DNA from 3 places in the Priestia sp. P5 genome. Region 1 is predicted to be linked to each of the others. Evidence: riboswitches for the same ligand, from Rfam matches in the RefSeq annotation. Region 1 holds a riboswitch; each other region holds the start of a gene.

Region 1 (10,387 bases):
ATGATGATTTCTACAACGGCACTGTGAAGAGAGTTTGTTGTATAAACAGGTGCTGTACAGCCCTCTACATAGTGAACGTGTGAGCCTTCATCAGCAATAATTAACGTACGCTCAAACTGTCCCATATTTTCAGAGTTAATACGGAAATAAGCTTGTAATGGTGTATCTACTTTTATGCCTTTTGGTACGTAAATGAATGATCCACCAGACCAAACCGCCGAGTTAAGTGCAGAGAATTTGTTATCCGTCGGCGGGATAACTTTTCCAAAATGCTCACGGAAAATATCTTCGTTTTCTTTTAGCGCCGTATCCGTATCTTTAAATACGATACCTTGTGCTTCAAGATCTTCTTTCATATTGTGATAAACAACTTCAGATTCGTACTGAGCTGATACACCCGCAAGATACTTTTGCTCTGCTTCAGGAATACCTAGTTTATCAAACGTTTGTTTAATTTCTTCAGGAACTTCATCCCAAGAGCGTTCAGACTTCTCAGATGGTTTTACGTAGTACGTAATTTCATCAAAGTCTAAGCTTGCCATGTCTCCGCCCCACTGTGGCATTGGCATGTTGTAGAAGTGCTCTAGAGATTTCAAACGGAAGTCAAGCATCCATTGTGGTTCCTCTTTCATACGAGAAATTTCTTCTACGATTTCTTTCGTTAAACCGCGTTTTGAGCGGAAAATTGATACGTCTTTATCGGAAAATCCATATTTATAATCGCCGATTTCTGGCATTTTTTTAGCCATCTTTTATTACCCCCTACTTGATAGGATTGGGAATGAATGAAGGTCTTATTTTTGTTCGTTAAGACCTTTTTCCATCGCTTTCCACGCTAGTGTTGCACATTTAATACGCGCAGGAAATTTTGCTACACCTTGAAGTGCTTCAATATCTCCTAAATCTATACTATCATCATACTCTTTACCTTGCATCATGTCAGAGAAGATATGGGCCATTTTAAACGCTTTGTCTACTTCTTGACCTTTAATTGCTTGTGTCATCATTGAAGCTGATGACATTGAAATTGAACATCCTTCACCTTCGAACTTTGCATCCACCACTTTGCCGTCCTCTACTTTTAAAGAAAGTTCAATGCGGTCTCCACACGTCGGGTTATTCATATGAATGTTCACAGTATCTTCATTCAACGTTCCACGATTACGCGGATTTTTATAATGGTCCATAATTACTTGACGATAGAGAGTATCTAAATTATTAAAAGCCATTTGTAAAATACTCCTTCGTTTTTATTAATGATGATACCAATTTATCTACTTCTTCTTCCGTGTTATACAAATAGAAGCTTGCACGTGCAGTAGAAGATACGTTTAAATATTTCATCAGCGGCTGCGCACAGTGATGACCTGCACGAATCGCAATTCCATCAGCGTCTACTACTGTGGCAACGTCGTGCGGATGCACATCTTCAATATTGAACGTCACAACACCCGCTCGCTCTTTCGGTCCGTAAATCGTAATTCCATCTACTTGCGATAAGCGATCCAGTGCGTACTGCGCTAACTTGTGCTCATGTGCTTGAATATTATCTAAACCAACTTCTTCTAAGAAATCAATCGCTGCACCTAAACCAATTGCACCTGCAATGATTGGCGTACCTCCTTCAAATTTCCAAGGAAGCTCTTTCCACGTTGATTCGTATAGGTTTACGAAGTCAATCATTTCGCCGCCAAACTCGATTGGTTCCATTTTTTCAAGAAGCTCTTTCTTTCCATAAAGAGCGCCAATTCCAGTCGGTCCACCCATTTTATGTCCAGAGAAAGCAAAGAAATCACAGTCTAAATCTTGTACATCCACCTTCATGTGAGGCGTACTTTGCGCACCATCCACAACCATTACTGCACCGTTAGCATGTGCAATTTCCGCAATCTCTTTTACTGGGTTAATCGTTCCCAATACGTTAGATACTTGCATAATCGATACAATTTTGGTGTTGGACGTAATCGTGCTTTTTACCTCTTCTAGTGAAAGTGCATGATCTTCTGTTAATGAAATATATTTTAACGTTGCACCTGTTTCCTTGGCAACTTGCTGCCAAGGAATGATGTTACTGTGATGCTCCATATAAGTAATCACAATTTCATCACCAGGTTTGAGATTAGCACGGCCATAGCTTGCAGCTACTGTATTAAGAGCTGTCGTTGTACCGCGCGTAAAGATAATCTCTTCCGTTGATTTTGCATTAATAAACTTACGAACTTTTTCACGAGCGCCTTCGTATCCGTCTGTTGCTTTTGTACCAAGCGTGTGAACGCCTCGGTGTACGTTTGAGTTATATTCTTTATAATACTTCTCAATTGCTTCAATTACAGCAAGCGGCTTTTGTGAAGTTGCTGCACTGTCTAAATAAACGAGCGGGCTGCCATTTACCTCTTGGTCTAAAATAGGAAATTGTTTACGAATATCAGAGATATTCATTATCGAACTTTCCTTTCAATTAAATCTGTTAATTGCTTTTTAACCGTTTCGATTGGCAACTCGTTTACCACTGGTGCTAAGAACCCGTGAATAACTAGACGTTCTGCTTCTGTTTGCGGAATACCGCGGCTCATTAAGTAGTAAAGCTGAATTGGATCTACGCGTCCAACAGATGCAGCGTGTCCTGCTGTTACATCATCTTCATCAATTAGAAGAATTGGGTTTGCGTCTCCACGTGCTTTTTCACTTAACATTAACACACGAGATTCTTGCTCAGCGTTTGATTTAGATGCACCGTGTTCAATTTTACCGATACCGTTAAAGATTGAAGACGCGCTTTCTTTCATAACGCCGTGTTTTAAAATGTAGCCTTCAGAATGTTTTCCGAAGTGTACGATACTTGTTGTTAAGTTTTGAGACTGCTCTCCACGTCCAACTGTTACCGTTTTTGTATCTCCATATGAACCGTCGCCCATTAGATACGTTGTATTTTCTGAAACTGTATTTCCTTCACTCATTAAGCCTAAAGCCCACTCAATGCGACCATCTTTGCCCGCTACGCCGCGGCGGTTCACATAAGTAGTTGTACCTTTAGCTAAGTAGTCAACAGCTCCAAACGTTACTTTTGCATTGCTGTTAGCGAATACTTCCGTCACGATATTGACAACACCGTTTGACTCTTCAGCAGTAGCAATGTAGTTTTCTACATATGTTACTGAGCTGTTGTCTTCAGCTACAACAATCACATGGTTGAATAAAGCTGCTTCTTCATCTTCACGGACAAATACAGCTTGAAGAGGCTCTTGTACTTCTACATTTTTAGGAACGTATACAAATACACCGCCGTTTAATAACGCTGCGTTTAATGCAGTTAAACGGTGCTCATCTACTTTAACTCCGTCTTTCATGAAGTACTTCTCAACAAGGTCGCTATGCTCTTTAGCAGCTGTTTGAATATCTGTGAAGATAACGCCTTGAGACTTTAGCTCTTCTGTTAATGTTGAATATGCAGCTGTTTGGTCACGCTGAACATATAGATTTTTAACAGCTTCTGTATCAATCAATGCTTTAACCACTTCTGGAAGCTCGTCTACAGATGAGATTGTGCTTGCCTGTGAAGTGTGCTTGTCAAATGCAGTAAAGTTCCATTTCGAAATGTTTGTTTTATCTGGCTTTGGAAGTGCAAGATCTTCTGCTTTCGCAAGAGCTTGTAAGCGAAGATCTAGCAGCCAACTTGGTTCATTAGCTTCTTTTGAAAAGCTGCTGATGTACTCTTGATCAAATGGTAATTTCGTATCAATAGTCATAGAGATCCTCCTAACTCTTAAGCTTCTTGCTCTACAGTTTCGTCTTCAATACCTAATTCTTGTTTGATCCAGTCATAACCTTCTGCCTCTAGACGCTGTGCCAATTCTGGTCCGCCTGATTTTACAACGCGACCTTGCATCATAACGTGAACTTTATCTGGTGTAATGTAGTTTAATAAACGTTGGTAGTGAGTAATCATTAAGCAACCAAACTCGCTGCCGCGCAGTTCATTAATACCTTTTGATACAACTTTTAACGCATCGATATCTAAACCAGAATCGATTTCATCTAAAATTGCAATTCCTGGTTGAAGCATCATTAATTGAAGAATTTCATTACGCTTCTTCTCACCGCCAGAGAAACCTTCGTTTAGGTAACGCTGAGCCATGTCTTGATCCATTTCTAAGAAATCCATGTTTTTGTCTAATTGACGGATGAATTTCATTAGTGAAATTTCTTCGCCTTCTTCACGACGAGCATTAATTGCTGAACGTAAGAAGTCAGCATTTGTTACCCCGCTGATTTCACTTGGATATTGCATAGCTAAGAATAGACCTGCACGAGCGCGCTCATCTACTTCCATCTCAAGTACATCTTCGCCGTCTAGCGTGATGCTTCCTTGTGTAACCTCGTATTTAGGATGTCCCATGATTGCTGAAGATAATGTTGATTTACCAGTACCGTTTGGTCCCATGATTGCATGGATTTCGCCGCCCTTAACTTCTAAATTAACACCTTTTAAAATTTCTTTACCTTCAATTGCAACATGAAGATCTTTAATTGTTAAAGTTGACCCTGCCATATTAAAACCTCCAGTTATAGACGTATATAGTAAAAAACGATATACCTATATCTTTTTAATTATTCTCATTTTATTCTCATTACAATCTTATAACAAATGAAAACTTATAGCAACCTTTTGACCCAAAAGGTTTTAAACCATTATGTACGTTTTTTCAGACTAAATTCAATCATAAAAAAGTTGCCTTAAAAGACTCTGCGGAGCCTTCTAAGACAAGCTTTTTTTACGTGTTATATTTACTTAGTGCGTGTGGCTAGTCAGTTCTGAAATACACTCTTGGACAAGCGTAACGGACTGACTCATCGCTGCGCCTCCGCCAAATGCTGCTGACACTCCGCATGCTTCTAAAATTTCTTGCTCAGTTGCACCTTGATCAATGCAGCCTTTTGTATGATAAATCATACAGTACTCGTCTTGAGCTACTACGCTGATTCCTAACGCGATCAACTGCTTTTCTTTTTTAGAAAGAGAACCTTCTCCAAAACATGCTTCAGTAAACGCATTAAACGTTTTTGTTACTTCCGGCAATTTTTCGCTAAATTTCCCAACACCCATTTTATAATCATGAAGTGCTTGCTCAGTTGAATGACGTGCTTCTTGCTGCATAACGTCAGCTCCCATCATCAGTAAAGTTTTCACGGTTAGTATGCGTGAGAAAAATAAGAGTTATTCGTTTTCCCACATACAAAAAAAGCACTTGCCCAGACTGGGCAAGCGCTTTTCTTCTATTATTTATTTACCGGCAGTACTCCGCCTTTGTATTTTTCTTTAATGTAGTCTTGAATTTCTTTAGAGTGAAGAACTTTCACTAAAGCTTTCACTGTATCTTTATTTTCGTCGCCTTTGTGAACCGTAATGATGTTTGCATAAGGGTTATTTTCTTTGCTTTCCACTGCGATTGGATCTTTTACTGGATCTAAACCAGCATCGATAGCATAGTTAGCATTGATAACAACAGCGTCACCTTCATTATTTTTGTACATCTGAGGTAGCAATCCGCCTTCAACATCGGCTTTAAATTTTAAATTCTTCGGGTTTTCTACGATATCTTTAATTTGTGCATCTGTTTTCTTTACGCCTGGTTTTAATTTGATTACGCCAGCTTTTTCAAAAATCGATAAAATACGTCCTTGCTCTGCTACTGCATCACGCATAATAACTGTGCCATTTTTCGGAAGATCTTTTAAGCTTTTGTATTTTTTAGAGTAGATACCGATTGGTTCAATGTGAATGGCACCGGCACTTACAAAATCATACCCTTTTTCACCCTTGTGATCTTTTAGCACTGAATTCATATAAGGAACGTGCTGGAAGTAGTTTGCATCAATTTCATTGTTTGCAAGAGCTGTGTTCGGTAAGATGTAATCTTGGAATTTTTTAATTTCCAAGTCGATTCCCTGTTTTTCTAAAATCGGTTTTGCTTGTTCTAAAATTTCAGCATGAGGCGTATTAGAGGCACCCACAACAATTTTCTTTTCATCTTTTGATCCATTGTTAGATCCACACGCAGCTAATCCTACTACTAGCGCAGATGTTAATGCTATAGCCGAAAGCCATTTTTTCATAATAAATAATCCTCCCTTTATCTTTTATCAATTTTTGCAGTAATCGCATCTCCAATAAGTTGGATAATAAATACAATAATCAAAATTAAGATCGTAGCAGCTAGCGTTACATCATTATGACTGCGCTGGAATCCTTCTAAATATGCAAGATTACCAAGACCTCCAGCTCCAATCACACCCGCCATTGCCGTATAGCCGACTAACGCAATCGTCGTCACCGTCAAACCAGAAATTAACGCTGGCAGCGATTCAGGTAACAGCACTTTAAAGATAATAGTGCTTGTTGTTGCTCCCATTGATTTAGCAGCTTCAATAACACCTTTATCAATTTCGCGCAGACCAATTTCTACAAGACGCGCATAAAATGGTGCTGCTCCAACAATTAAAGCAGGTAACGCTGCATTAGCGCCTAAAATACTCCCTACCAATGCTTTGGTAAATGGAATCAGTAAAACAATTAAAATAATGAATGGAATGGAACGAAAGATATTTACAACTGCTGACACAATGGCATATAAAGGTTTGTTTTGCCAAAGCTGTCCTTTGGACGTTAAAAATAAAAGCAAGCCCAATAAAATACCTAGAACAAACGTGGCTATAACTGAAATAGCCGTCATATATAGTGTTTCATTTGTCGCTTGAATAAAATCATCTAAAATAACGTTTGGAAATAGTTTCTCAAGCATTTGTCATTACCTCCACTTCTACCTGCTGCTCATGAATGTATGCAATGACTTTTTCAACTTCTGTTAATTCTCCGTCTAAATGAACGAACAACGTTCCGTATGAACCTGTTTGTGTATGCGAAATCTTTCCTTGCAAAATATTAATCGTTACATCAAACTGTTTTAAAATCGTTGTAATGAGCGGTTGCTCTGCTTTTCCGCCAACAAACGTCAGCTGAATAATTTGCCCGCTTGGATACAGCTCTTTTACTTGTTCAATTGTTTCAAACGTTTCTTCTGGTTCAGAAATTTGTTGAACGAATCGCTTTGTAATCGGCTGCTTAGGTTTTCTGAATACTTCTAACACCTGTCCTTCTTCTACCACTGCCCCATTTTCCATAACGGCTACTCGATGACAAATTTTACGAATAACGTGCATTTCATGAGTAATGAGTACAATGGTTAACCCTAGCTTCTCATTAATATCTACTAACAGATCTAAAATGGAATCTGTCGTTTGAGGATCAAGCGCTGATGTTGCTTCATCACACAGCAATACTTTTGGGTTATTGGCTAGCGCTCGAGCAATACCAACACGCTGCTTCTGTCCACCGCTAAGCTGGGATGGATAAGCATTTTCACGCCCTTCAAGCCCGACTAGCTTGATAAGCTCGTCTACTCGTTTCATTCTTTTTTCTTTTGAGATCCCTGCTATTTCTAACGGAAAGGCAATATTTTCTCGCACCGTACGCGACCACAAGATATTAAAGTGCTGAAATACCATACTAATTTCTTGTCTAGCTTTTCTGAGTTTTCCGCCTTTAATTTTTCCAATATCATTACCTGCTACTTCGACCGTTCCTGTCGTTGGTGTTTCTAACCCGTTTAGCAAGCGAATTAAAGAACTTTTCCCCGCTCCGCTGTAACCAATGATTCCGTAAATTTCGCCTTGGTTAACGGTTAGATTCACATTATCAACAGCTGTTACTTGACCGCTTTTAGCCTGATAAATTTTTGTAACGCCTGTTAATGTAATCATATTTCTTCACCTTCTTTAGTAAAAACTTAATTATGTTAGGTTGCCCTATAGGATAAAAAAGCCGTAAAACAATTTTCCCCATTAAAAAAGCCTCTCTGCGCATGACAGAAAGGCTCGATATTTAATCCTTTCTCTCATCTTTCAAAGCGCATAGCTTTGCAGGAATTGGCACCATTTCAGTTAGTCTGACGGTTGCCGGGTTTCACAGGGCTCAGTCCCTCCACCTCTCTTGATAAGAGTTCGCAACAATTATTTTGTTTTTAGGAAATATTCATTCATTTATGAACATTCATGAGTGTGATTTTAGCATGTGTCAGATAGGCTGTCAACAGATTTTGTTCTTGGGATAATATCCCAAGATTTCAACAGCCCCAACGGTTTGCTCTCGTTCCATTTCTTCATTTTAAACAAACGTTTGATTATCGAAGCTCTTCAAGTACGTGCTCGATGGAATGAAAGGCATAGAGTTTTTTTACCATTTCGCCATTTTTCACTTCAATCAAACAAGGTACACTTTCAATTGAAAATGCTTCTGCTTTTGAAGGCATATAATTTAAATTGCTCATTCCGATGGTCACACCGGGCAGCATCGCTTCTGCTACGGTTAACATTTTTTTTGCCAGCTGACATGTCCCGCAAAAAGGGGTATGGAAAAAGATAAACGCTCTTTGTCCTTCTTTTAACTGATCGTCAAGCTGTTTTTCACTCCATTCTTGCATGTTGCTCATTCCTTTTATGTTAAAAATTCTGCATTAACATCGATATTGGCACTCAGTAATACTGTTGCTATGTGATGTCTAGGGGCGGCAGCAACCTCTCGGTACATTTTATCAATATATAGATGCTCTGCTTCCGGAAGCTCTCGTTTAAATTGTTTTCTCAGCTTATTCCCTGAATCATCAGAGTCAACGAGTATGTATACCTCTTTGTTAAACGTACAGTCAATAATTTCATCCAGCTTTGATAAACTAATCGTACCGTTTGTACAGATAATTTCAATTGGTTCTCGAATGATATCTTGAATACGCTTTTTATCTGATTTTCCTTCGACAATAATTACTTTTTCAATTTCAATTAGCCCCATTTTCATCACCCATAATCGTCAGTTGTATAGTAACATCATTTCTTTATGCTATACAATATTCGTTAATGTATCACAGTTCACCTGTTTTTTAAAAGAAATTTGCAAGAAAGAACTCTTTTAAAAGGCAGTTTAGGCCATATTGTTTCCATAAAACAAGAAAAACAGCGGCAGTTGCCACTGTTTAGCACCATCCTGCTTCTTCGTCGCAGTCTGTATATTTTTGCGTTTCACCTTGTTTTTGTACGTCCGCGTATTGATAGAACTTATTATTTTCTTGCGAATATCCTTCTTCAAAACGGTATTCATTGCCGCTTGTTCCGTAACTAACTTCACCAATTGGCTGCTTATCAACATATAATTTCATACCGCCGTCATGAAATTTAGCTGTAACGCGATCTGTAACGTCCATTTTTTGTTTTTCAAACATAAAAAGACACTCCTTTAGCTTGTTTACTAATAGAGTGTCCAGTCAAAAACTTTTCATAAAGACAATTTATGGAGGAATATTATCCTTCGTTTGTCATTTCTTCGTATTGCTCTGCTGTCATTAGCTTGTCTACTTGAGAAGCATCGGATGGTTTGATTGTAATCATCCATGCTTCTTCGTATGGAGATTCATTAACAAGCTCAGGGCTATCGCTTAAGTTGTCGTTTACTGCTACAACTTCACCGCTAATTGGTGCATAAAGCTCAGAAACTGTTTTTACTGATTCAACGCTGCCAAACGGCTCGTCAGCTTCTACTGTTGCTCCTACTTCTGGCAGTTCAACGAATACGATGTCTCCAAGCTCAGCTTGAGCGAAATGTGTAATACCTACGCGGACAACGTCTCCTTCTGTTTTTACCCATTCATGCTCTTCAGAATAACGCAAATCTTTTGGTGTACTCATCTTAATCCCTCCAAAATATGTATCTTAATTTGTTTATATAAAAAGCGCCTTCAACGTGGAGAACACTTTCTACAACCTAAAATAACTTCCTATTAACAGTGTAACGTAAAAGGTAAAAATTTTCTATTTGAAAACTTACTTCCACACGTCCTCAAACTGCTCTTCTTTGAAACCAAGCGTTACTTTTTGTCCATCTGTTAGCAGCGGACGCTTAATTAACATGCCATCTGACGCAAGAATCGACAGAAGTTCATCTTCACTCGCACTGCTTACTTTATCTTTAAGCTCTAGTTCCCGATATTTTTTACCGCTTGTATTAAAGAATTTTTTTAATTCCAAGCCGCTGTTCTGATAATAAGATTGCAGCTGCTCTTTTGTTGGCGGGTTTTCTACAATATGAATTTCTTCATACGCTACTCCGTTATCATCCAGCCACTTCTTTGCTTTTCGGCACGTACCACACTTTGGATATGAATAAAAAAATAATGACATTTCGTCAACCACCCTTTATTTTAAGCTTTTTTCGTATTTTAACACATCCTTTATCATTTACCTAGATAGAGGCTTCTTAAACAAAAAGGAGCTCGTAAAACGA
Region 2 (10,387 bases), on a different contig from region 1:
TAAATAAAAAATACCGCTAGGATTTATCGGTTATTAATCTCGTTAACTTCTTACATATTAAGCCAACTCAAAAAGGATTGTCAATGCGTTTTTAAAATAAATTTAATTTTTTTATTCGAGATACAGCTTCTCTCATGCGCTCTTCATCCGTCAGCAGTCCTACGCGCACATAGCCTTCACCATATGTTCCGAAGCCTACTCCAGGTGCCACTACAACGTGGGCTTTTTCAAGAAGTAAATCTGAAAATTGTTCAGAAGTATATCCTCCAGGAACTTTTAGCCATGCAAAAAAGGAGCCTGCTGGGGATGTAACGTCCCAGCCAATTTCTCGAAGCCCTTGAATAAATGTATTGCGTCTAGATTCATAGCGCTTAACTAAATCATTCACACATTGTTGAGATTCTAACAGAGCTGCGGCTGCTGCCTCTTGAACCGCCCCAAAGAGACTGACATACATATGATCTTGAAGAAGATTAATAGCTTCTACAACACTTTCATTTCCTACAGCAAATCCAACTCGCCATCCCGCCATGTTATACGTTTTAGAAAGAGTATAAATTTCAATTCCCGTCTCTTTTGCACCAGGAGTCTGTAAAAAGCTGATTGGCTTTTTACCATCAAATCCAATTGCTCCGTAGGCAAAGTCGTGTACCACACAAATATCGTGCTTGGCAGCAAACGCCACGGTGTCTTCAAAAAATTCTGCCGTTGCCACTGCACCAGTAGGATTATTGGGATAGTTTAAAAACATGAGCTTTGCCTGTTCTTTAGCACGTTCACTTATCTCTTCGTATACGGGTAGAAAATGATTTTTAGCCGTGAGCGGCATCACTTCCATCTTGGCTTTTGCAAGCTCTACTCCAGACCAGTAATCAGGATATCCAGGATCCGGAACCAGCACCGTATCTCCAGGGTTTAATAAGCACTGCGGGATTTCAACAAGTCCACCCTTCCCGCCAAACAAAATAGCTACTTCTTTTTCGGGATCCACATCAACCCCGTATTCTCGCTTATAAAAAGTCGCAACGGCCTCTTTCAAAAACTGATGCCCCCGAAATGGAGAATATTTATGATGTATAGGATTAGAACTTGCTTTTTGCAGTGTTTCTACAATATGTGAAGGAGTAGGCTGATCAGGATTTCCCTGCCCTAAGTTAATAACGTCGTGCCCTTGGGCCATTACTTTTCCTACCTTGCCTACAAGTGATGCAAAAAATTGTTTTGGTAAACTTTTTAATAGTTCCGATTGCTCAAATTGTTTCATCATCGCACACCTTCTCAAAAAATTCTTGAAATTCTAGTCACAAATAATATATTGTAATATTCAACTTGTAAAGTCATTTTTTTCAACTACTAAAAAAGGACGGATGATAAAGTGAGTGTAAAAATTACGTGTTTGCAGCTTGATATTGCGTTTGGAAACCCAACTAAAAACCGAAAATATATTCAACAAAAAATGACAGAAGCTCTGAAAGAAAACCCTGATATCCTCGTGCTTCCTGAGCTATGGGATACAGCTTATGATTTGACGCGGCTAGACGAAATTGCAGATGATGAAGGACAGCAGGCCAAGCAATTAATCTCTCAGTTTGCTAAAACGAACGAAGTAAATATTGTGGCAGGCTCGATCGCGAAAAAAACAGAGCAAGGCGTCACGAATACGATGTATATTTTTGACCGAAAAGGTCGTGAAGTATCACAATACAGTAAACTGCACTTGTTTAAATTAATGGATGAGCACCTCTATCTAGAAGCAGGAACGGCAAAAAATCTTTTTACACTTGAACAGTCACTATGCGCAGGAGTTATTTGTTACGATATTCGTTTTCCAGAATGGATTCGGGTTCATACTAGCAGCGGAGCAGAAGTCTTGTTTGTTGTCGCTCAGTGGCCGGCTCCAAGACTTGCCCACTGGAAAGCACTTCTCATTAGCCGTGCAATCGAAAATCAATGCTATGTAATCGCGTGTAATCGTGTAGGCCAAGATCCTAATAACACATTTGCCGGACATTCCTTAGTCATCGATCCGTGGGGAGAAATAATCGCTGAAGCTGGCGATAGCGAAGAACTTTTAAGTGCTGACGTTAACCTGGAACTTGTAAAAGAAATTCGCAAACAAATTCCTGTCTTTACAGATCGCCGCACAGAATTTTATTAATTATGTATTGACAGCCGTTTTTTTGCATGATACGATTTTCACCAGATATCATAAAATATTCAAACAAATCAAAATTGAATAAGTAATCGTACTCTTATCAAGAGTTGGCTGAGGGATTTGGCCCTGTGAAGCCCAGCAACCGACCGTCATTCCATCCTAAGATGGATCACACCCGTAAAACATGTTTTACAAAGGCACGGTGCTAATTCCAACAGAAAGTAATTCTTTCTGGCAGATAAGAGGTTTGAACACTACAATCAAGCCTCTTTCCAACGAAAGAGGCTTTTATATTTTCTAAAATTATAAAAGCCTCCATATATTCTTAAACCTATTAACTTAGTAAACAAATCAGTTTAATAAACTATGGAGGGATTCCGATGTCAACAACAAAAACAGAGAAGTATCAGCCTTTAACAGAAATTTCAGCAATCAAACTTGTGAAAAAGCTAGGTCTTTTTGATGCCACAGAAGCGCTGACTGCCCGTGAAATTGGTGACGGCAACTTAAATCTCGTCTTTCACATCATAAATGATCAAACGAATAAATCCATTATCGTCAAACAAGCACTTCCCTATGCAAAAGTTGTAGGCGAAAGCTGGCCTCTATCATTGAACCGTGCCACAATTGAAAGCAATGCGCTCAAGCAATTTGGTGCATTTACGCCAGAACTTGTGCCCGCTGTTTATTACCACGATGAAACGCTTGCTGTTACGGTCATGGAAGATCTGTCTCATTTAACGATTTCTCGCGCCGGACTTATTCAAGGTGAAAGTTATCCTCTGCTCTCACAGCATATCGGTTCTTTTTTAGGACATATTGCGTTCAAAACGTCTGATTTCGCCTTAAAGCCTCAGGATAAAAAAGAAGAAATTGTTAAGTACAGCAACCCGGACTTATGCAATATTACGGAAGATTTAGTTTTTACAGATCCTTTTTTTGATATTGATACAAATGAATTCGAAAAAGCGCTGCGTCCTGATGTAGAAGAATTATGGAATGATAGTGATGTAAAGCTACAAGCAGCAAAATTAAAATATAAATTTTTAACAAATGCGCAAACGCTAATCCACGGTGATTTACATACAGGCAGCATCTTTGCTAGCAGTCAAGAAACAAAAGTGATTGATCCAGAGTTTGCTTTTTACGGTCCGTTTGGATTCGATTTAGGACAATTTGTTGCGAATTTATTTTTAAATGCTCTTTCTCGAGAAACAAATCGCGAACCATTATTTGAACACATTACGAACACATGGAACGTATTTAAAGATACCTTTACTGCGCTTTGGCATTCTGAAAACACTGAACCTTTCGCTAAAGATGAGCGCTTATTACATGAAATTTTAACGCAAACGTGGCAAGATGCTGTTGGATATGCAGGATGTGAAATCATTCGACGTACAATTGGCTTAGCTCACGTCGCAGACTTAGACGAAATTTCTTCAGAGGAAAGAAAAATTAACGCTAAACGTACTGCGTTAAAAATTGGACGCTATTTGCTTCTGCACCAACAAGACGTTTCACCAAATGAATTTGAACATTTACTTCGATAACGAATAATGTACACAATGAAAGGATCGGTATCAGCATGACAAATACACTATCACTTCCGCGCTCAGTGGAATGGAATGAATCATATATTACTTTATTAGATCAGCAGCAGCTTCCTGACAAAGTTGAATATATTAAGCTGCAAACCATTAAAGACGTATGGGATGCTATCACTACCTTGAAAGTACGCGGAGCCCCTGCAATTGGCATTACGGCGGCTTTTGGTCTTGCTCTTTCTGCGCTTAGCTATGACACAGATTCAGTCAAGGAATTTAACCAAAAGCTAGCTCTTGATCAACAGTATTTAGCTAGTTCACGCCCTACTGCCGTCAATTTATTTTGGGCACTAGAACGCGTAGCAAAAAGCGCTGAGTCGGCTTCGTCCGTTAATGAAGCTAAAACAAAAGTTGTTCATGAAGCTATTCAAATTCAAGTAGAAGATGAAGAAACGTGCTACCGAATTGGAGATCATGCTCTTTCTTTATTTAAAAAGAAAGATAAAATCATGACCATATGTAATGCTGGTTCAATTGCTACAGCTTATTATGGAACAGCCTTAGCACCTTTTCACTTGTCTAAGCAGCGCGATATTCCGCTTGAAGTATTTGCCTGTGAAACAAGACCTGTTCTTCAAGGTTCTCGCTTAACAGCATGGGAACTTCAGCAGTCGGGAGTGGACGTTACGCTGATTACGGATAATATGGCCGCTCATACGATTAAAACAAAAGGAATTAATGGGATTATTGTAGGCGCTGACCGCATTGCAGCAAATGGCGATACGGCTAACAAAATTGGAACATATGGACTTGCTCTTTTAGCGAAAGCATTCGGTATTCCATTTTACGTAGCAGCGCCGCAGTCCACATTTGATTTATCTATTCAAGACGGCAGCAGCATCCCTATTGAAGAACGTTCACCTAAAGAAGTAACGCACATTGGAGATACGCAAATTGCTCCAGACGGAATCTCTGTGTACAATCCCGCTTTTGATGTGACGCCAAGCGAACTGATTACGGCCATTATTACAGAGCATGGAATTATCCATTCCCCGTCTTTTGAATCCATTCAAAAAGTTTTGCTGCAATCCGCTCAATAACAAGAGGCTGAGACAAAAGTATTTTAGCCCCACTGAAAAACGAACCATTAATCAACATATTTGATTAATGGTTCGTTTTCTTTGTTATGTTGAGCATAGGTTTTATCTGTTTCGTTCCTTCTAGCAGTTGATTGGAGGGCAAGGCGAAGACTCCTGCGGGAAAAGCGGAGCAGGTGAGACCCCACAGGAGCGTATGCGACGAGGAGGCTCAGCGCCCGCCCGCGGAAAGCGAAGTCTTGTACGGAAATCAACTGCGGTGTCACAAGCGGTTCAGCTCATGTATACGAGTTGTTCATCTTTAGATGGCATTGATTTTGTTATGTCTCAACCTCTTTTAGTAAACAGCGCTTTTCGGCTGCATTTGTAACACAATTGTAACAGTACTCTCTTCTTTTTCTACATATATTATAGGGGATTCTTTTTGAATAAGGGGGAGTAAATATGAGTTCAGAGCAAAAAACGGATAAAAACAAAGCGCTGAATCGCAAGCAGCAATATCAACTATTCGATTTATCCAAAGATGAAGAACTAAATTCCCTCCCTTCTCCTCAGCAAATTGACGGTGTGTTTGTGCAAGGAGAAGGCTGGAAATTAGACGGTGAATAGCTATTAACTATAAGCGCCTTTTGCTACATTTCTTTCAAGCATTAATAGCTTCTCTTTTATATGAGTTTGGGAGCCTGCATAACCTGTTAAAGCTCCATTTTTGCCAATCACACGGTGACAAGGCAAAATAATAGGCAGTGGATTTCGACGATTCGCTTGTCCCACAGCTCTTACGGCTTTAGAGCGATTAACAGACTCCGCTACCTCACTGTAAGACCACGTTTGTCCATAAGGTATATGTTCAAGCGTTAACCACACTTCTTTTTGGAAGTCTGTTCCTTTTATATCCAAAGGTAAATCAAATGTTAGCGTGCGCCCTGCAGCATAATCCTGCAGCTGTCTCTTTGCTTCTTTCACATGGTGATAATTCTCGTCATGGACAAGTTTTTTAAGCTGCTCGTTATGATCATCGCTATCAAACCAAATATGTTGAACCCCTTTTTCCGAGGCTACAATATAAATTTTCAAATCAGAAAATAAGTTCATTTCTCCATAGTACATACTTGCGTATCCTTTCTTTTTAGGCTGGAAGAATAATACGAAAAGCTGTGCCTTCTCCTATTTTGCTTTCCACTTCAATTCGCCCTTTATGTTCTTCGATAATTTTATACGAGACCATCAAACCGAGTCCCGTTCCTTTTTCTTTTGTCGTATAAAATGGTTCTCCTAAGCGCTTGATGCGCTCTTCGGGCATTCCGTCTCCTTGATCTCGGATGGAGACAGTCACGTAGTGCGGCTCTGTCGAGTAAACGTCAACAAAAATTCTTCCTCCGTTTGACGTGACTTCAATTGCATTTTTAATTACATTTATTAGTACTTGTTTAATTTGGTTAGGTTCGCAGTATACCATTGGCAGCTGAGGGGACACGCTTAGTTCAAACTGAATATTTTCTAAAAGTGCTTGAGCATTTAATAGATCAATCGTTTCTTTAACAACCGCAGCTAGATTTTTCTTTTCAAACTTTACGGCCTGTGGCTTAGCTAGTACTAGAAACTCTGTAATAATGGTTTCAATTCTTTTTAATTCGGATTTAATAATATCAAAATAAAGAGAATGATCTTCTTGAATGTTGCTTTCTAACAGCTGAACAAACCCTTTTAAAGCTGTCATTGGGTTGCGGATTTCATGCGCAATCCCAGCTGCTAACTGTCCGACTACTTGAAGCGTATCTGATTTCCGAATCTGCTCCTGCATTTGATTTCGTTCCGTTACGTCTCTTAAAAGCGTCATATATAGACCTGGCAAGATATCTTTTTTCGTGGAAAATTCGATATTTTTAACTTTTTCGTTTCCCGTAACGTACGTAATCTCTCCTTCAGCTTCCCCTTTTTGCTCAATTGTTTCTTTGTGCTCAATGACCGCATCTAAATTCGCTGAAGAAATAAAATCCTCCATGGAGTGCGCACAAATCTCCTCTTTGCTGAGTTCTAAAATATCACAAAGAGAGGAATTTACATCAATAATATTTCGCTTGCCGTCCCATAAAACTAACCCATCGATCGAACCATTAAAAATCTGTCTAAATTTCTCTTCGTTATTCCGAAGCTCCTGTTCGATTTTTGTACGTTCACTGATGTTTCGAAAAATCGTTAAATGGTCTCCTTCTATAATGCCTTTTTTCCCTGTGAATTCCAACTGTTTGATTTCTCCATTTGGCATGTAAAAAGGAAGCTGATTGCGAATTTCTCCTTTTGTTTGAAACGTTTGGAGCACCTTTAACGCACTAAAGCTTTTCGTATCAATAAATGTATACAAATTGCTTCCAATTAATTTATTTAACGGCAGCTCAAATGTACGCGAAGAAGCAAGATTAGCGTTCAAGATTTCACCACCGTCTCTCCAAATCAAGATCGCTTCAATCGCATTTTCAAAAATGGCCCTGAAATTTTTTTCGCTTCTCAACAGCTGCTGCTCCATCAGCCGTTTTTCCGTCACGTCTCTCATAATGGACATATAGTATTGACTGTATATATTAGCCGTTGTGGTAAATTCAAAAAAAGTAACGTCTCCATTTTCGAGCCTGATTGGCAGCTCACCGCTTGTCTTTCCTTCTTGATGCAGAGTTCTCCATAATTTTTTTACCTTATAATGATAAGTAGGTTCTACAAGCTCTTCTAATGTTTTGGTTAGAAGCTGTGCTCTTGTATAATTTAATCGTTCGCAAAATGAAGGGTTCGCGTCGATAAGCTGACCAGTTCGATCAAAAATGACAATTCCGTCTACCGCTTCATTAAATACATCCATAAACATATGATGACTAATAAACCGTTCATTTTCCATCATCTTGTGCTGCGTAATATCTCGAAATGTACACACAATAATGCCCGACATGTGACTATGTTTGTGTGAAGTAAATTCAACATGCTTCATCATGCCGCTTCGAAGCGTCATCGCGCCTTCATATTTGAAATAGCTTTCTTCTAAAAGTGCTGGATAATACGCTTCAATCATGTCATACGGAAAATACATCAGAAAATCTTTCATTTGATACGTTAATAGCTCATCCTTTGTTTTTTCAAACAGCCCGCAGGCTGATTCATTTGCATTCATAACTTGAAAATACTCATCAAATACGACAATGGCATCTAATACGTCATTAAAAATAGCTCGTAGCTGCTGTAATTCACCTTGCTGCTTTTGCTCAGCTTCAGATGTTAATTCTCTGTGTGGTGACATGCTCATTGCTCCTTTCTTTTGCACTTCCCATTTCCCCACCTTTTATCTATAGACTTAGTATTCTACAAGATTTGCTTTTTACCTTTTTAAAATTAGCCACGTTTATTCAAAATGCGACATTTCTTCGCATTCTCCCGCTATTTAAAAATGGAGCATGAATAAAAGAGGCTGAGACATAACAAAATGAATTCAATCTAAAAACGAACAAATGAGATGCATGAGTTAGCTGAACCGCTTGTGACACCCCTGTTGATTTCCGTGCAAAGCTTCGCTTTCCGCAGGAGTCTTTGCCTTGCCCTCCAATCAACTGCTAGAAGGAATGAAACAGATAAAACCTATGCTCAACATAACAAAGAAAACGAACCGTGAATCAAACATGTTGATTCACGGTTCGTTTTTCACTTCGGCTAAAATACGTTTGTCCCAGCCTCATCGATCATTTACTACAACATAAGTTGCTTGAATAGGTCCATGCACGCCAACTACTAAATTCATTTCAATATCAGCTGAATTGCTAGGTCCCGTAATAAAGTTAATGCAAGAAGCAATCGTTTCTCCTCGCTCTACTTTTTCATGAATCATTTCAGCGGCTTGTGTCATGCGAGGGACAATTGAGCTTTGAGGAATGATCGCAATATAAGTGGCGGGCAGCAAACTGACCGATCGTCCTTTTTCAGCGCTGCTGAACAAAACAACTGTGCCGGATTCCGCTAGCGTCAAATCACTGAAGGTAATGCCAACATTTGCTTGTTCAGCTAGTTTAATATTCTCCTCGCCTTTTGCAGAATTCCATACATGAAGGCTACTGCTTGTTTCCCATTTCTCCATCAGCAGGTTCAATCCATATTCGGAAAACCTAGGATCATCCCACGTGCTCACAAGACCATTTCCATAGTTCGCTACGGCTTCCTCAAGGACAGCTGGCAAGTGTTGTGATGATGTTTCTACATAGCGGGTATGAATACGTTCGCAATGGTTTTCAAGCTCTTTCTTTAATTGATCTGGCGAATAGCTGCGGTAGACCTCATGCTGAGGAGCATGCTTCCATTGTGGCCTTACTACGCCGCTTGTTCGCCTGCTTCGCTTAAGATTAGCTGCAATATTATCTAAAAAACTGTCTCTATTTTGAATGCTTCCGTTCATCATCATCACTCCTTTTATCAAACCAATCTCGTAAGCGCTCTTTTGTAGGCGCCGGAAACTCTCTGCTTTCCGTCCACGCTTTTAATGGACCAGGTCCTTTGGAAATACTGCTTCCTGACATAAAAGGATTAAGAGCTGCCGGTGCTACTTTAGCGCCCACTGTATATAGAGAAGAAGAAGCTGCCCCCAAGCCAAATGCTTTCATCGCCAGCTTTTCTGAAATAGGTGCTTTTCCTTCCTTTTCGACAATCCGCTGACGGTGCTTGTGTAATAGCTCATGCAGCGGAATTTTGACTGGACAGGCATCTGTACAGGCCGCGCATAGCGTTGAAGCATATGGAAGCTCTTTGTAATCTTCATAGCCTCCAAGCAAAGGAGATAATACAGCTCCAATCGGACCTGAATAAATAGATCCATATGAATGTCCTCCAATATGGCGATACACGGGACATACATTCACACATGCCGCACAGCGAATACACTGTAAAACAGATTGAAACTCAGTTCCTAAAATCGCAGATCGTCCGTTATCTACAATCACTAGGTGAAATTCTTCCGGTCCGTCTACTTCCCCTGGAAGTCTAGGTCCCGTAAGCGCCGTTACGTAACTTGTAAGCCGCTGACCTACTGCACTTCTAGTTAACAGGCTTACCAACACTTCAAACTCTTCAAAAGTTGGCACAATTCTTTCCATTCCCATAACCGTAATTTGCGTTTTAGGAAGGGCAGTTGTTAACCTTGCATTTCCTTCATTGGTTACAAGTGAAATAGATCCAGATTCTGCAATCGCAAAATTACATCCCGTGATGCCAATATCTGCTGATAAAAATTCTTTTCTCAGCATTTCCCGGGCGTGAAGAGCTAGTTCTTCAGGTTTTTCTGTTTTTTTATACGAAAGCTTTTCCTGAAATACATCTCTAATTTGTTCTTTATTTTTATGAAGTGCAGGAGCGACGATATGAGAAGGCGGATCGTGATCATCTACTTGCAGGATATATTCTCCTAAGTCCGTTTCAATAACTTCACAGCCCAGTTCTTCTAAAGCAGCGTTCATATGAATTTCTTCTGTAACCATTGACTTGGATTTAACGACTTTCTTTGCCTGCTTTTGCCTCGCTACATTTTTTATGTACTCATTCGCTTCTTCAGCTGTTTGAGC
Region 3 (10,387 bases), on a different contig from region 1:
TAGACAGGATGCTGTCGTGCTTCAAACGGAGAAAGGGTTCGTAAAATAGAAGGAACCGTGAATGTTTTTGCGATTTTTCCCGGCTTGGCTGAGAATAAAAAGATTCGGCTGCTCATAGCAATGGCTTCGCCGATATCGTGCGTGACCAAAACAGCCGTTTTTTGATAAGTCATCAGCGTTTTGGAGACAAGTTCTTCAAGCTTGAGTTTTGTTTGAAAATCAAGTGCTGAAAAAGGTTCATCCAAGAGTAAAATAGCGGGGTCAATGGCAAGTGTTCGGACTAAAGCGACGCGTTGTCTCATGCCTCCGGATAACTGGTGTGGATATAGGTCATCTACGCCTTGTAGACCAATTTCTTTTAGGAGTAACAGTGCTTTACTCTCTGTTTTATCTGTTAGCTGTCCGCGAATTTCAAGACCAAGTAAAATATTTTCTTTAATGGTTTTCCACGGAAATAAATAATCTTGTTGAAGCATATAACCGATGTTTGGGACTGATGTTCCGATATTTTCACCGTCTATTGTGACAGAGCCGGACGTTGGTTCAATCAAGCCTGCAATAATCGATAGAAGCGTCGTTTTTCCACATCCGCTTGGGCCGAGAAAGGAAACAAATTCTCCTTCTTCAATAGACAAATTAATATGTTCAAGTGCAGCGGTAGCAGACTTTGTCGTAAGATACATATGCTGAACATCTTGAATGTGAAGTTTTGTCATATTACTCACTCATTGCATCTTTTGCGAATTTTGTGTTGACTAGCTTGTTGTGATCGATGTGTCTTGGAAGTTCTCCAGATTCATCCATTATTTTTTGTAAATGATCCCACTCTTTTTGATCTAATAAAGGGTTGGTTGCAAAAGATTTTTGGGATTTATAGCGGTCAATTACGGTTTTTAGCGTGTCTTTAGGTGTATCTTCAAAATACGGTGCAACCACTTCAGCAATTTCATCTGTGCTATGTGTATTCACCCATTTTTGTGCTTTGTAAATAGCTCGAGTAAATTTAGCTGCTGCTTCAGGGTTATCTTTTAAATAGCTTTCTTTGGCCATAAATGTTGTATAAGGAACTGTTCCTGATTCTTTTCCGAAGGAAGCAACGATATGTCCTTTTCCTTGTTTCTCTAAAATACTAGCCGTTGGCTCAAATAATTGAACGTAATCTCCAGTACCAGAAGCAAAAGCATTCGCAACGTTAGCAAAATCAATGTTTTGAACGAGTTTTACATCTTTTTTAGGATCAATATTATGCTGTTTCAACACATATTCCCCTACCATTTGCGGCATGCCGCCTTTACGTTGACCAAGAAACGTTTTGCCTTTAAGCTGATCCCATGAGAATTGATCGACTTTTTTACGCGCTACTAGAAATGTTCCGTCTGTTTGGGTTAGCTGCGCAAAGTTGATGACGGGATCACTAGAGCCCTGTGCATATACGTAGATCGAAGTTTCAGAGCCGACTAAGGCGACGTCGATGCCGTCAGATAAAAGTGACGTCATTGTCTTATCTCCGCCCCACGTTGTTTTTAAATCTACCTTTAGTCCTTCTTCTTCAAAAAAGCCTTTTGAAATAGCGACGTACTGGGGAGCATAAAAGATAGAGCGAGTTACTTCGCCGACACGAACCGTTTGTACAGATGTTGTTTTACTGCAGCTAATTAGTGGGATGAGTAAAATCATAATAGCAAGCAAAGAAAAGAGCCATTTGATTGGTTTCATAAAGCAAACCTCCTTAAAAGAATAAAATATTTTATGATAATGTATGTAAGAAAGTAGAAGAAGGTGAGTGCCTACATAACCATGTGGAAAATCAAAGAAGTATTAGCCAACGATTGAAAGTCCACCGTGGCGGGAAAAAGTATACCAGTCGTATAAAGAATGGAGGAAAAAAATGAAAGATGGAACAATTCTTCATAAACAGCGTTTCCCATCATCAAACCCTCGCGTGGCGCTGTGGGTGATTACATATGCATGTCAAGGGCTTAAGATTAAAGGAATGCTCGCAGAGCCAAAAGAAAAAGGAATGTATGACGGCTTTTTATACTTGAGAGGAGGTATTAAGAACGTAGGAACGGTTCGTCCTGCTCGACTCATTCAATTTGCTTCTCAAGGTTTTATTGTGATGGCTCCGTTCTATAGGGGAAATCAAGGAGGCGAAGGAAACGAAGATTTTGCAGGAGATGATCGTTACGATGCTTTTGCTGCTTACGATTTATTGAAACAGCTCCCTAACGTCAACCGTGACCGCATTCATATTTTTGGGTTTTCAAGAGGGGGAGTGATGGCTTTACTCACAGCCATTGAAAAAAACGACAGCCGCTCTCTTGTGTTATGGGGAGGCGTCACGGATATGGTGCTGACATATGAAGAAAGAGAAGATTTAAGAAGAATGATGAAGCGGGTGATTGGAGGAACGCCTTCTAAATATCCTGAAAGATACGAATGGAGGACACCTTTGCACCGTGCTCATCTCGTCGAGCCGCCGGTCTTGCTTATTCATGGTTTAGAAGATAAAAACGTGTCGATTGATCATTCCTATCAGCTCGAATCTAAACTAAAGAAGTCCAATAAAAAAGTTACCAGCTGGTACTTCGAAAACTTTCCACATGCTTTTCCACCAAAAGAAAACCGAGAAACGGTGAAGAAGTTAACGAAGTGGATGAAAGCGCAATAAAAGATATGCTACGATAGAGAAAACAAGTAGAATAACAGTGAGGAGTGAGAAAAAATGGGGATGCCGCTAGAATTAAATACAATGATTGTGACAAAAGGCAACGAAAAGCGTGTAACGGATAACATTTTTCAAATTGAGAAAAAAGGATATCGCTTGTATCCGTTAGATATTCCATTAAACATTCACAAAACGAAAACTGGAGAATGTATTGGAACTGCTGTTGTGCGTAAGGTAGAAATGGAACAGGAAAAAACCATTGTCACATATGAACTGACAAAATTACACTCGACTAATTAAAAAACCGATCGTCTCTAAGACGATCGGTTTTTTATTAGACTCTAGGTCCGCCTAATGTTGAAATATCAGATGCTACATCATTAAAACGCTTGAAATTAGCTTTGAATTTAGCAGCAAGCTCAGTTGCTTTTTGATTATAAGCTGTTGCATCGTTCCATGCTTTAGAAGGCTGAAGCACTTCATCAGGAACTCCCGGAACATGAGTTGGAATCGATAAACCAAAAATAGCATCTGTTACTGTTTCGGTATTAGCTAGTTCTCCTTCAAGGGCTGCTTGAACCATAGATCGAGTGTAACTTAACTTCATTCGTTCGCCCACGCCGTATTCACCGCCGGTCCATCCAGTATTTACAAGGTAGACATTTACATTATGTTCATCGATTTTCTTTCCTAGCATTTCTGCATAAGTTGTTGGAGCAAGAGGTAAGAAAGGCTCACCAAAGCATGTAGAGAAAGTAGCCTGTGGCGATGTTACGCCGCGCTCTGTTCCAGCTAACTTACTAGTGTATCCGCTCAGAAAATGGTACATCGCTTGTTCTTTTGTAAGCTTGCTGATTGGAGGCAAGACGCCGAAGGCATCAGCAGTTAAAAAGACAATAGCTGTAGGGTGCCCAGCAACGCTTGGCAATACCGTATTATCAATAGAGTCAATTGAATAAGCGGCACGAGTATTCTCTGTTAAACTATTATCATTGTAATCTGCTACTTTCGTATTTTGATTTAACACTACATTTTCCAGTACGGCGCCGAAGCGAATTGCATTGAAAATTTGCGGTTCTTTTTCTTCGGAAAGCTGAATGCACTTCGCGTAGCATCCTCCTTCAATATTAAATACACCAGAGCTTGACCAACCGTGCTCGTCATCTCCGATTAAACGACGGTTTGCATCAGCAGAAAGCGTTGTTTTACCCGTTCCAGATAAACCAAAGAATAATGCAACGTCACCTTCTTCTCCTACGTTAGCAGAACAGTGCATGGATAGAATATTGTTTTGAGGAAGCAAGAAGTTCATCACTGAGAAAATAGATTTTTTCATTTCACCAGCGTATTCAGTTCCTCCAATTAGCACAATACGTCGCTCTAACGAAAGAATAATGAAGGTTTCAGAATTTGTCCCGTCTGTTTCAGGATCAGCTTTGAACGTTGGAGCTGCTACAATTGTAAACGGCTTCACATCATCATTTGTTTTTTGTTCGGCTGAAGGGCGAATGAATAACTGCTGAGCGAATAGGTTGTGCCATGCAAATTCATTAACTACTTGAATTGGTAACTGATACTTTTTATCAGCTCCAGCATATCCATTAAAAACAAAAAGTTCATCCTGCTTCTTTAAGTGGGTTAAGACTTTTTTGTATAGCGCATCGAATCGCTGAGCAGAAATTGGCTGATTGACAGGTCCCCATTCAACCGTTTTTGAAGACACAGCATCGCTTACAATAAATTTATCTAAAGGAGAGCGACCTGTATATTTCCCAGTTTCGACTGACACAGCACCTGTAGAAGTCAGCGTTCCTTCGCGTCGAGCTAGAATTTTTTCAACAAGTTGTGGAACAGATAATTGGTGTTTTGTTGTTTTTAATTGAAGCAAACCATTTAATTCGATAGACATATCAACAGTACTCATGTGCACTACCTTCCTTTTTTAGCTATTATTTATTCATTAATGTTTGAAATTTATAATTAGTATAACACATTTATTTAATTATTCTATACTATTTAACTAAAAATGTTTGTGTATTATAAAAAAATGTACGTTATACCTATTTTAGACACATGTATATGTGCTAGAAGCGAAAAAAGTGAAGCTATTTTAAGTGAAAGCCTCATTTTGATCTGTCTTATTAACCAAACTTAGTAATAATTCTTAATAAGATGTACTATTTCAGAATTTGAGTATGTTACATTAAAACCGATTCAAACATAAAGAGATGATTTCCATTTGAATGTTGTTGACAGTGAAGCGCTTTTTCATGTATTATATGTCCTTGAACGGATACTCTCTTATCCCGAGCTGGTGGAGGGACAGGCCCTATGAAACCCAGCAACCATCGTCATTTTTTTGTGTAGACGATAAGGTGCTAACCTGATGCAAGGGCACAACCTTGATCGATAAGAGTGAAAGGCTTATGTAGAATTTGATACCTTTCCTCGATACAAGGAAAGGTTTTTTTATATTTTTTAACGTGTAATGAAAATAAGGGAATGAGTACCGTATCACAATGTATCGTATTTATAAGGAGGAAAACTGATGTCAACACAACGTCGTCTGTTCACGTCAGAATCTGTTACAGAGGGACATCCCGATAAAATTTGTGACCAAATTTCTGACTCAATTCTTGATGCTATCCTAGCAAAGGATCCAAATGCTCGTGTTGCTTGTGAAACAAGCGTAACAACTGGTTTAGTTTTAGTAAGTGGTGAAATTACAACTTCTACTTACGTGGATATTCCTAAAACAGTTCGTGAAACAATTAAAGGAATTGGCTATACTCGTGCAAAATACGGATTTGATGCTGAAACTTGTGCAGTATTAACATCTATCGACGAGCAGTCAGCTGATATCGCTGCTGGTGTAGACCAGGCGTTAGAAGCACGTGAAGGTCAAATGTCAGATGAAGAAATCGAAGCAATCGGAGCTGGAGACCAAGGGTTAATGTTTGGTTATGCATGTAACGAAACAAAAGAATTAATGCCTCTTCCAATTTCATTAGCTCATAAACTTGCTCGCCGTCTAACAGAAGTACGTAAAGAAGAAATTCTTCCTTACCTTCGCCCGGATGGTAAAACACAAGTAACAGTTGAATATGATGAAAACAACAAACCTGTTCGCATCGATACAATTGTTATTTCAACTCAGCATCACCCAGAAGTAACGTTAGAGCAAATTCAACGTAACTTAAAAGAATATGTTATTAATCCAGTTGTTCCCAACGAGTTAATTGATGAAAATACAAAGTATTTCATTAACCCAACAGGACGTTTCGTAATCGGCGGTCCTCAAGGAGATGCTGGTTTAACTGGTCGTAAAATTATCGTTGATACTTACGGCGGATATGCTCGTCACGGCGGCGGTGCATTCTCTGGTAAGGACGCAACAAAAGTAGACCGTTCAGCAGCTTATGCAGCTCGTTATGTTGCGAAAAACATTGTAGCAGCTGATCTTGCTGATAAATGTGAAGTACAACTAGCATATGCAATTGGTGTTGCACAGCCAGTATCTATTTCAATTGATACATTCGGTACAGGAAAAGTTTCTGAAGAAGTACTAGTAGACGTAGTACGCAAAAACTTTGATCTACGTCCAGCAGGCATCATTAAAATGCTTGATTTACGTCGCCCAATTTATAAGCAAACAGCAGCTTACGGCCACTTTGGTCGTACGGATGTGGAGCTTCCTTGGGAGTTCACAGACAAAGCGGAAGCATTAAAAACTCAAGCTTTAGCTAAATAGTAAAAAAATCTCCGTGAAAACGGAGATTTTTTTATGCCCATTGAATACCTGCAGCAGATTTTTCTACGACACCTTCATATTCTGAAAGCAAATGCTGAAAAATGGCGTCCCATGATTGAGTAAGAGCATATTGTCTCGCTGCATGCCCAAAGTGAAGCCGCTGATGCAAATCATCGAGTAAATCTGTAATAGCCGAACTGAATTCTTCTAAGGAGTGAGGTTTGCAAAGGTAGCCGTTTCGCCCGTGCTGAACCATCTGTTTAACTCCTCCTGCATTTGCTGCCACTACAGGAGTTCCAGAAGCAAGAGACTCCAGCACAACATTTCCGAAGGTTTCTGTTTCTGAAGGAAAAACAAACAAATCAGATGATGAATAGATATGAGCAAGTTGCTTACCTTCAAGGAAGCCTGTAAATGTCATATGCTCAGATGCTTGCTGCTGCATTTGTTCTTTTAAAGGGCCGTCTCCCACAATAACCCAGTGAATTTGATGGCGGATATGATCGGGCAGAGATCGTGCAATTTTTATTAAAAAATCAGCGTTCTTTTCTTTAGCTAATCTTCCTACATACGTTAAAATGTAGGGCTTTTTAATATTATATTTAATACGAATATCAAAGCGGTCATAGTGGGGATGAAATAATCTATGATTTACTCCTCGCGCCCAAATAGCTACGTTGTGAAACCCTTGCTCTTCTAGCTGCTGTTTGGTCACTTCAGAGGGAGCGAATATTTTTTGTACAGGTTTATAAAACCATTTCATATATTTTTGCAGTGGTACACGCATTTTTTCAAGTTCATAGTGAGATAAATAATCATCAAAATTGGTATGATAAGAGCCGACAAGAGGAACACCTAATCTTTTCCCGTAATAGGAGCCGCAAAGCCCCATTGTAAAAGGAGTGGCCAAATGAATAATAGAAGGATTGAATTCCTGCAGCTGCTTTTTAATTTTTAGAACGTTTGGCAATGAAAAGCGGCTGTTTGGATAAAGAAAAAACGGCATGCTGGGCGAACGGTGAACATACGTTGAAAATGACTGATCATGAGCAAATTCTGGAGCAAATACCTGGATGGGAATTTGCTTTGATTTGACGTACTGAGTAAATTGATAAAGTGTTTTAGCAGCTCCGTTAACTTCTGGAGCAAATGTATCCGTAAATAAAGCAATTCTCATTAGTACTCCTCCTATCATTAAGTTAAAAATATGTTCAGTGAAACAGCACCTGAAAAGATGCCCAGTATCAGGCCCACCATGACATCCGTCGGATAGTGCAGACCGAGATAAATTCTTGAAATTCCTACCGTTACTGCAAGAGGCAAAAGAACAGCAGCGAAGGCTGGATAAACAATCATAAGAGGGGTAACCAACGAAAAAATAGCTGTTGTATGCCCAGATGGAAATGAATGATCTTTTAATGGATTTTCTAATACTTTTGTATGTTTTAATTGAATATAAGGTCGTTTTCTCGGATATAGTTTTTTAGCAATGGCCACAGGAATATGACTAACGGCTAGAGAAAACCCACAAGCGTAAGCGACGGATGAAGGATGCAGAAATAGCAGCAAGCACGCTATCACAATGGTAAACGTGGCTCCTCCGGCGTGAGTTAGTAAACGTAAAAATCTATTTAAGTGCTTTCGATCAAAATGTTGGTTTACGCTTTTGAATAATCGGCATTCGGCATCGTATACATACTGAATTAACTTGGCTTTCATAGAGTCGCTCCCTTTTCAATAAATACGTCTTTATTATTCAGTTTAATCTTTAATTGTGGAGGCAGTACTAAAACGATGTAAATTAATATGGAAATTTCTTTACAATTGTGGAGAGAATAGAACATGATTGGAGAGTTTGTGGAGATACTAAAGAAATTCCCTCAGTATGACTTTCTGAGGGAACGTTTCCTTTATAATGAAGAATCAGATTTCTTAATAGACTTATAATACTGCCCTTTTTCTACGTATTCTGTGCGAATGCGCTGCATATCTTTTAAATCCTCTTCTGTCAGAGTGCGGATCACTTTAGCAGGTCGGCCGAGTGCGAGAGTATTAGGCGGTATTTTTTTACCGGGAGGCACTAAGCTTCCAGCACCGATAAAAGCACCTTCACCAATTTCCGCACCGTCTAAAATAATAGAACCCATGCCAATGAGCGCGCGTTTGCGGATGATGGAGCTATGTAAAATAACTTGATGTCCTACTGTTACATCATCCTCAATAAGCAAAGGAGCATTTGGGCTTTGATGGAGTGTTGATTGATCTTGTATATTTACTCGTTTACCAATAATCGTAGGTGAAACATCTCCTCTAATAACAGTGTTAAACCAAATGCTGCTTTCTTCACCGATGGTGACGTCTCCAGTAATCGTTACATAGTCTGCGATGAAGCAACTGGGTGCAATGGTAGGCATTTTTTCTTTATACGGATAAATCATCAAATCATCTCCCTTTATTAGTTGAAAAAAAGTAGTAAATCTTCTAATGTAAGTGTACAAAGGTTTTTTAAGCAGGTAAACAAAAAAAGGAAGAAGGAGTAACTCAAATGCATAAATGGGAAGCAGTAAATCCAAAAGGCGTTATTGTCATGGTCCATGGAGCAGCGGAGCATCACGGACGCTATCGCTGGCTGATTGAGATGTGGCGTTCGGTTGGAATGCACGTAATTATGGGAGACCTTCCTGGCCAAGGCTTAACAACAAGAAGAAGAGGACATATCCTATCCTTTGATGAATATGTGTATGAAGTGGAAGAATGGGTACGTGAAGCGCAAAAATATGATTTGCCTATTTTTCTGTTAGGCCACAGTATGGGAGGACTGGCGGTTATTCGTACGCTCCAGACAAAAAACCTCCCTATATGGGGTGCGATTCTCTCCTCTCCTTGTCTAGGATTAAAAGAGCAAGTACCGGCTTATTTAGATATGCTATCTAAAGGGTTGAATAAAGTCATGCCGAACAAACTTTTTGATTTGGGTCTCACTGTTGAAAAAGCAACAAGAAACCAAGAAGTTCGAGATGAAGATGAAAACGACTCACTGTATGTTACAAAAGTTTCTGTAAGATGGTACCGGGAATTGATCCAAGCTGTCAACTTAGCTTTTAAAGATATCGATCGTTTGCCTGATGTCCCGCTTCTTGTGATGCAGGCAGGAGAAGATAAAATTATTGAAAAGCTGATTGTTAGGCAGTGGTTTGATGAAATAGAGCTAAGTGAAAAAATCTACAAAGAATGGTCTCAGCTGTATCACGAAATCTTTAATGAGCCTGAAAGAGAATACGTTTTTACATATGCGAAAAGTTTTGTTGATCTTCACATTTAATAAGTGCGGTAAGAAATTGAGGTGAAAATAAATGAAGATTCCGTCTCATCCTATTTCCTTAATGAGAAAAATTTATCGAGAAGTGTTTCCTGTCGTTCATCATGAGCTTAATCATTGGCGCGAACGAGCAAAAGAGATTCCTAATAAAGAATTGCGTACTCAAGCATTGGCAAGTATCGATACAAAAACTTTTCATTGTGAAGGAGGCGGTATCCTATCGATTTTAGCGAAAGAAAACATGATTGAATGCGTGAAATTTATTGTTGCCTATCAAACAATCAGCGATTACTTAGATAACTTATGTGACCGCAGCAACTCGCTTGATCCTAAAGATTTTGCCGCCTTACATGAATCGATGCCAGATGCGTTGACCCCTCATGCACCTCTTGGGGATTACTATCGTTTTCGAACGGATAAAGACGACGGAGGATACTTAGCCGGACTTGTCCAGACTTGTCAGCAGTCCTTGCGAAAAGCTTGTAATTACCATATAGTCTCTTCACATTTATTAGAACTAGCTAATTATTATTGTGATTTGCAAATACATAAGCATGTTGAAATCAAGGAAAGAGTTCCACGATTAGAGAATTGGTTCGATGCTCACCGGCACAGTGTTCCTGAAATGGAGTGGTATGAATTTTCAGCG

What was found. A riboswitch is a leader RNA that binds a small molecule or an ion and turns the genes downstream of it on or off. The one in region 1 is predicted to bind S-adenosylmethionine.
Region 2: another riboswitch for S-adenosylmethionine. It lies ahead of mtnK (S-methyl-5-thioribose kinase); the one in region 1 lies ahead of MMB69_RS21895 (methionine ABC transporter ATP-binding protein).
Region 3: another riboswitch for S-adenosylmethionine. It lies ahead of metK (methionine adenosyltransferase); the one in region 1 lies ahead of MMB69_RS21895 (methionine ABC transporter ATP-binding protein).

Annotation. Positions count from the first base shown of each region.
Region 1 covers NZ_JAKWFJ010000003.1:57,690-68,076, forward strand. The annotation lists gene sufB (Fe-S cluster assembly protein SufB) at 1-749, opposite strand, end outside; gene sufU (Fe-S cluster assembly sulfur transfer protein SufU) at 795-1,229, opposite strand; gene MMB69_RS21865 (cysteine desulfurase) at 1,219-2,439, opposite strand; gene sufD (Fe-S cluster assembly protein SufD) at 2,439-3,746, opposite strand; gene sufC (Fe-S cluster assembly ATPase SufC) at 3,764-4,549, opposite strand; gene MMB69_RS21880 (carboxymuconolactone decarboxylase family protein) at 4,790-5,155, opposite strand; gene MMB69_RS21885 (MetQ/NlpA family ABC transporter substrate-binding protein) at 5,278-6,114, opposite strand; gene MMB69_RS21890 (methionine ABC transporter permease) at 6,132-6,800, opposite strand; gene MMB69_RS21895 (methionine ABC transporter ATP-binding protein) at 6,793-7,818, opposite strand; SAM riboswitch class I at 7,950-8,057, opposite strand; gene MMB69_RS21900 (thioredoxin family protein) at 8,238-8,537, opposite strand; gene MMB69_RS21905 (toprim domain-containing protein) at 8,552-8,902, opposite strand; gene MMB69_RS21910 (YusG family protein) at 9,084-9,329, opposite strand; gene gcvH (glycine cleavage system protein GcvH) at 9,409-9,792, opposite strand; gene MMB69_RS21920 (arsenate reductase family protein) at 9,928-10,284, opposite strand.
Region 2 covers NZ_JAKWFJ010000002.1:651,571-661,957, reverse strand. The annotation lists gene MMB69_RS20115 (pyridoxal phosphate-dependent aminotransferase) at 92-1,264, opposite strand; gene MMB69_RS20110 (carbon-nitrogen family hydrolase) at 1,376-2,158, shown strand; SAM riboswitch class I at 2,250-2,400, shown strand; gene mtnK (S-methyl-5-thioribose kinase) at 2,536-3,708, shown strand; gene mtnA (S-methyl-5-thioribose-1-phosphate isomerase) at 3,744-4,802, shown strand; gene MMB69_RS20095 (hypothetical protein) at 4,930-5,169, shown strand; gene MMB69_RS20090 (hypothetical protein) at 5,244-5,408, shown strand; gene MMB69_RS20085 (methylated-DNA--[protein]-cysteine S-methyltransferase) at 5,412-5,909, opposite strand; gene MMB69_RS20080 (PAS domain S-box protein) at 5,929-8,109, opposite strand; gene MMB69_RS20075 (LutC/YkgG family protein) at 8,515-9,228, opposite strand; gene MMB69_RS20070 (LutB/LldF family L-lactate oxidation iron-sulfur protein) at 9,206-10,387, opposite strand, start outside.
Region 3 covers NZ_JAKWFJ010000001.1:33,797-44,183, forward strand. The annotation lists gene MMB69_RS00185 (ABC transporter ATP-binding protein) at 1-716, opposite strand, end outside; gene MMB69_RS00190 (ABC transporter substrate-binding protein) at 718-1,716, opposite strand; gene MMB69_RS00195 (alpha/beta hydrolase family protein) at 1,889-2,671, shown strand; gene MMB69_RS00200 (DUF2584 domain-containing protein) at 2,726-2,968, shown strand; gene pckA (phosphoenolpyruvate carboxykinase (ATP)) at 3,003-4,592, opposite strand; SAM riboswitch class I at 4,967-5,084, shown strand; gene metK (methionine adenosyltransferase) at 5,217-6,419, shown strand; gene MMB69_RS00215 (glycosyltransferase family 4 protein) at 6,451-7,596, opposite strand; gene MMB69_RS00220 (phosphatase PAP2 family protein) at 7,614-8,138, opposite strand; gene MMB69_RS00225 (gamma carbonic anhydrase) at 8,330-8,857, opposite strand; gene MMB69_RS00230 (alpha/beta fold hydrolase) at 8,965-9,741, shown strand; gene MMB69_RS00235 (tetraprenyl-beta-curcumene synthase family protein) at 9,773-10,387, shown strand, end outside.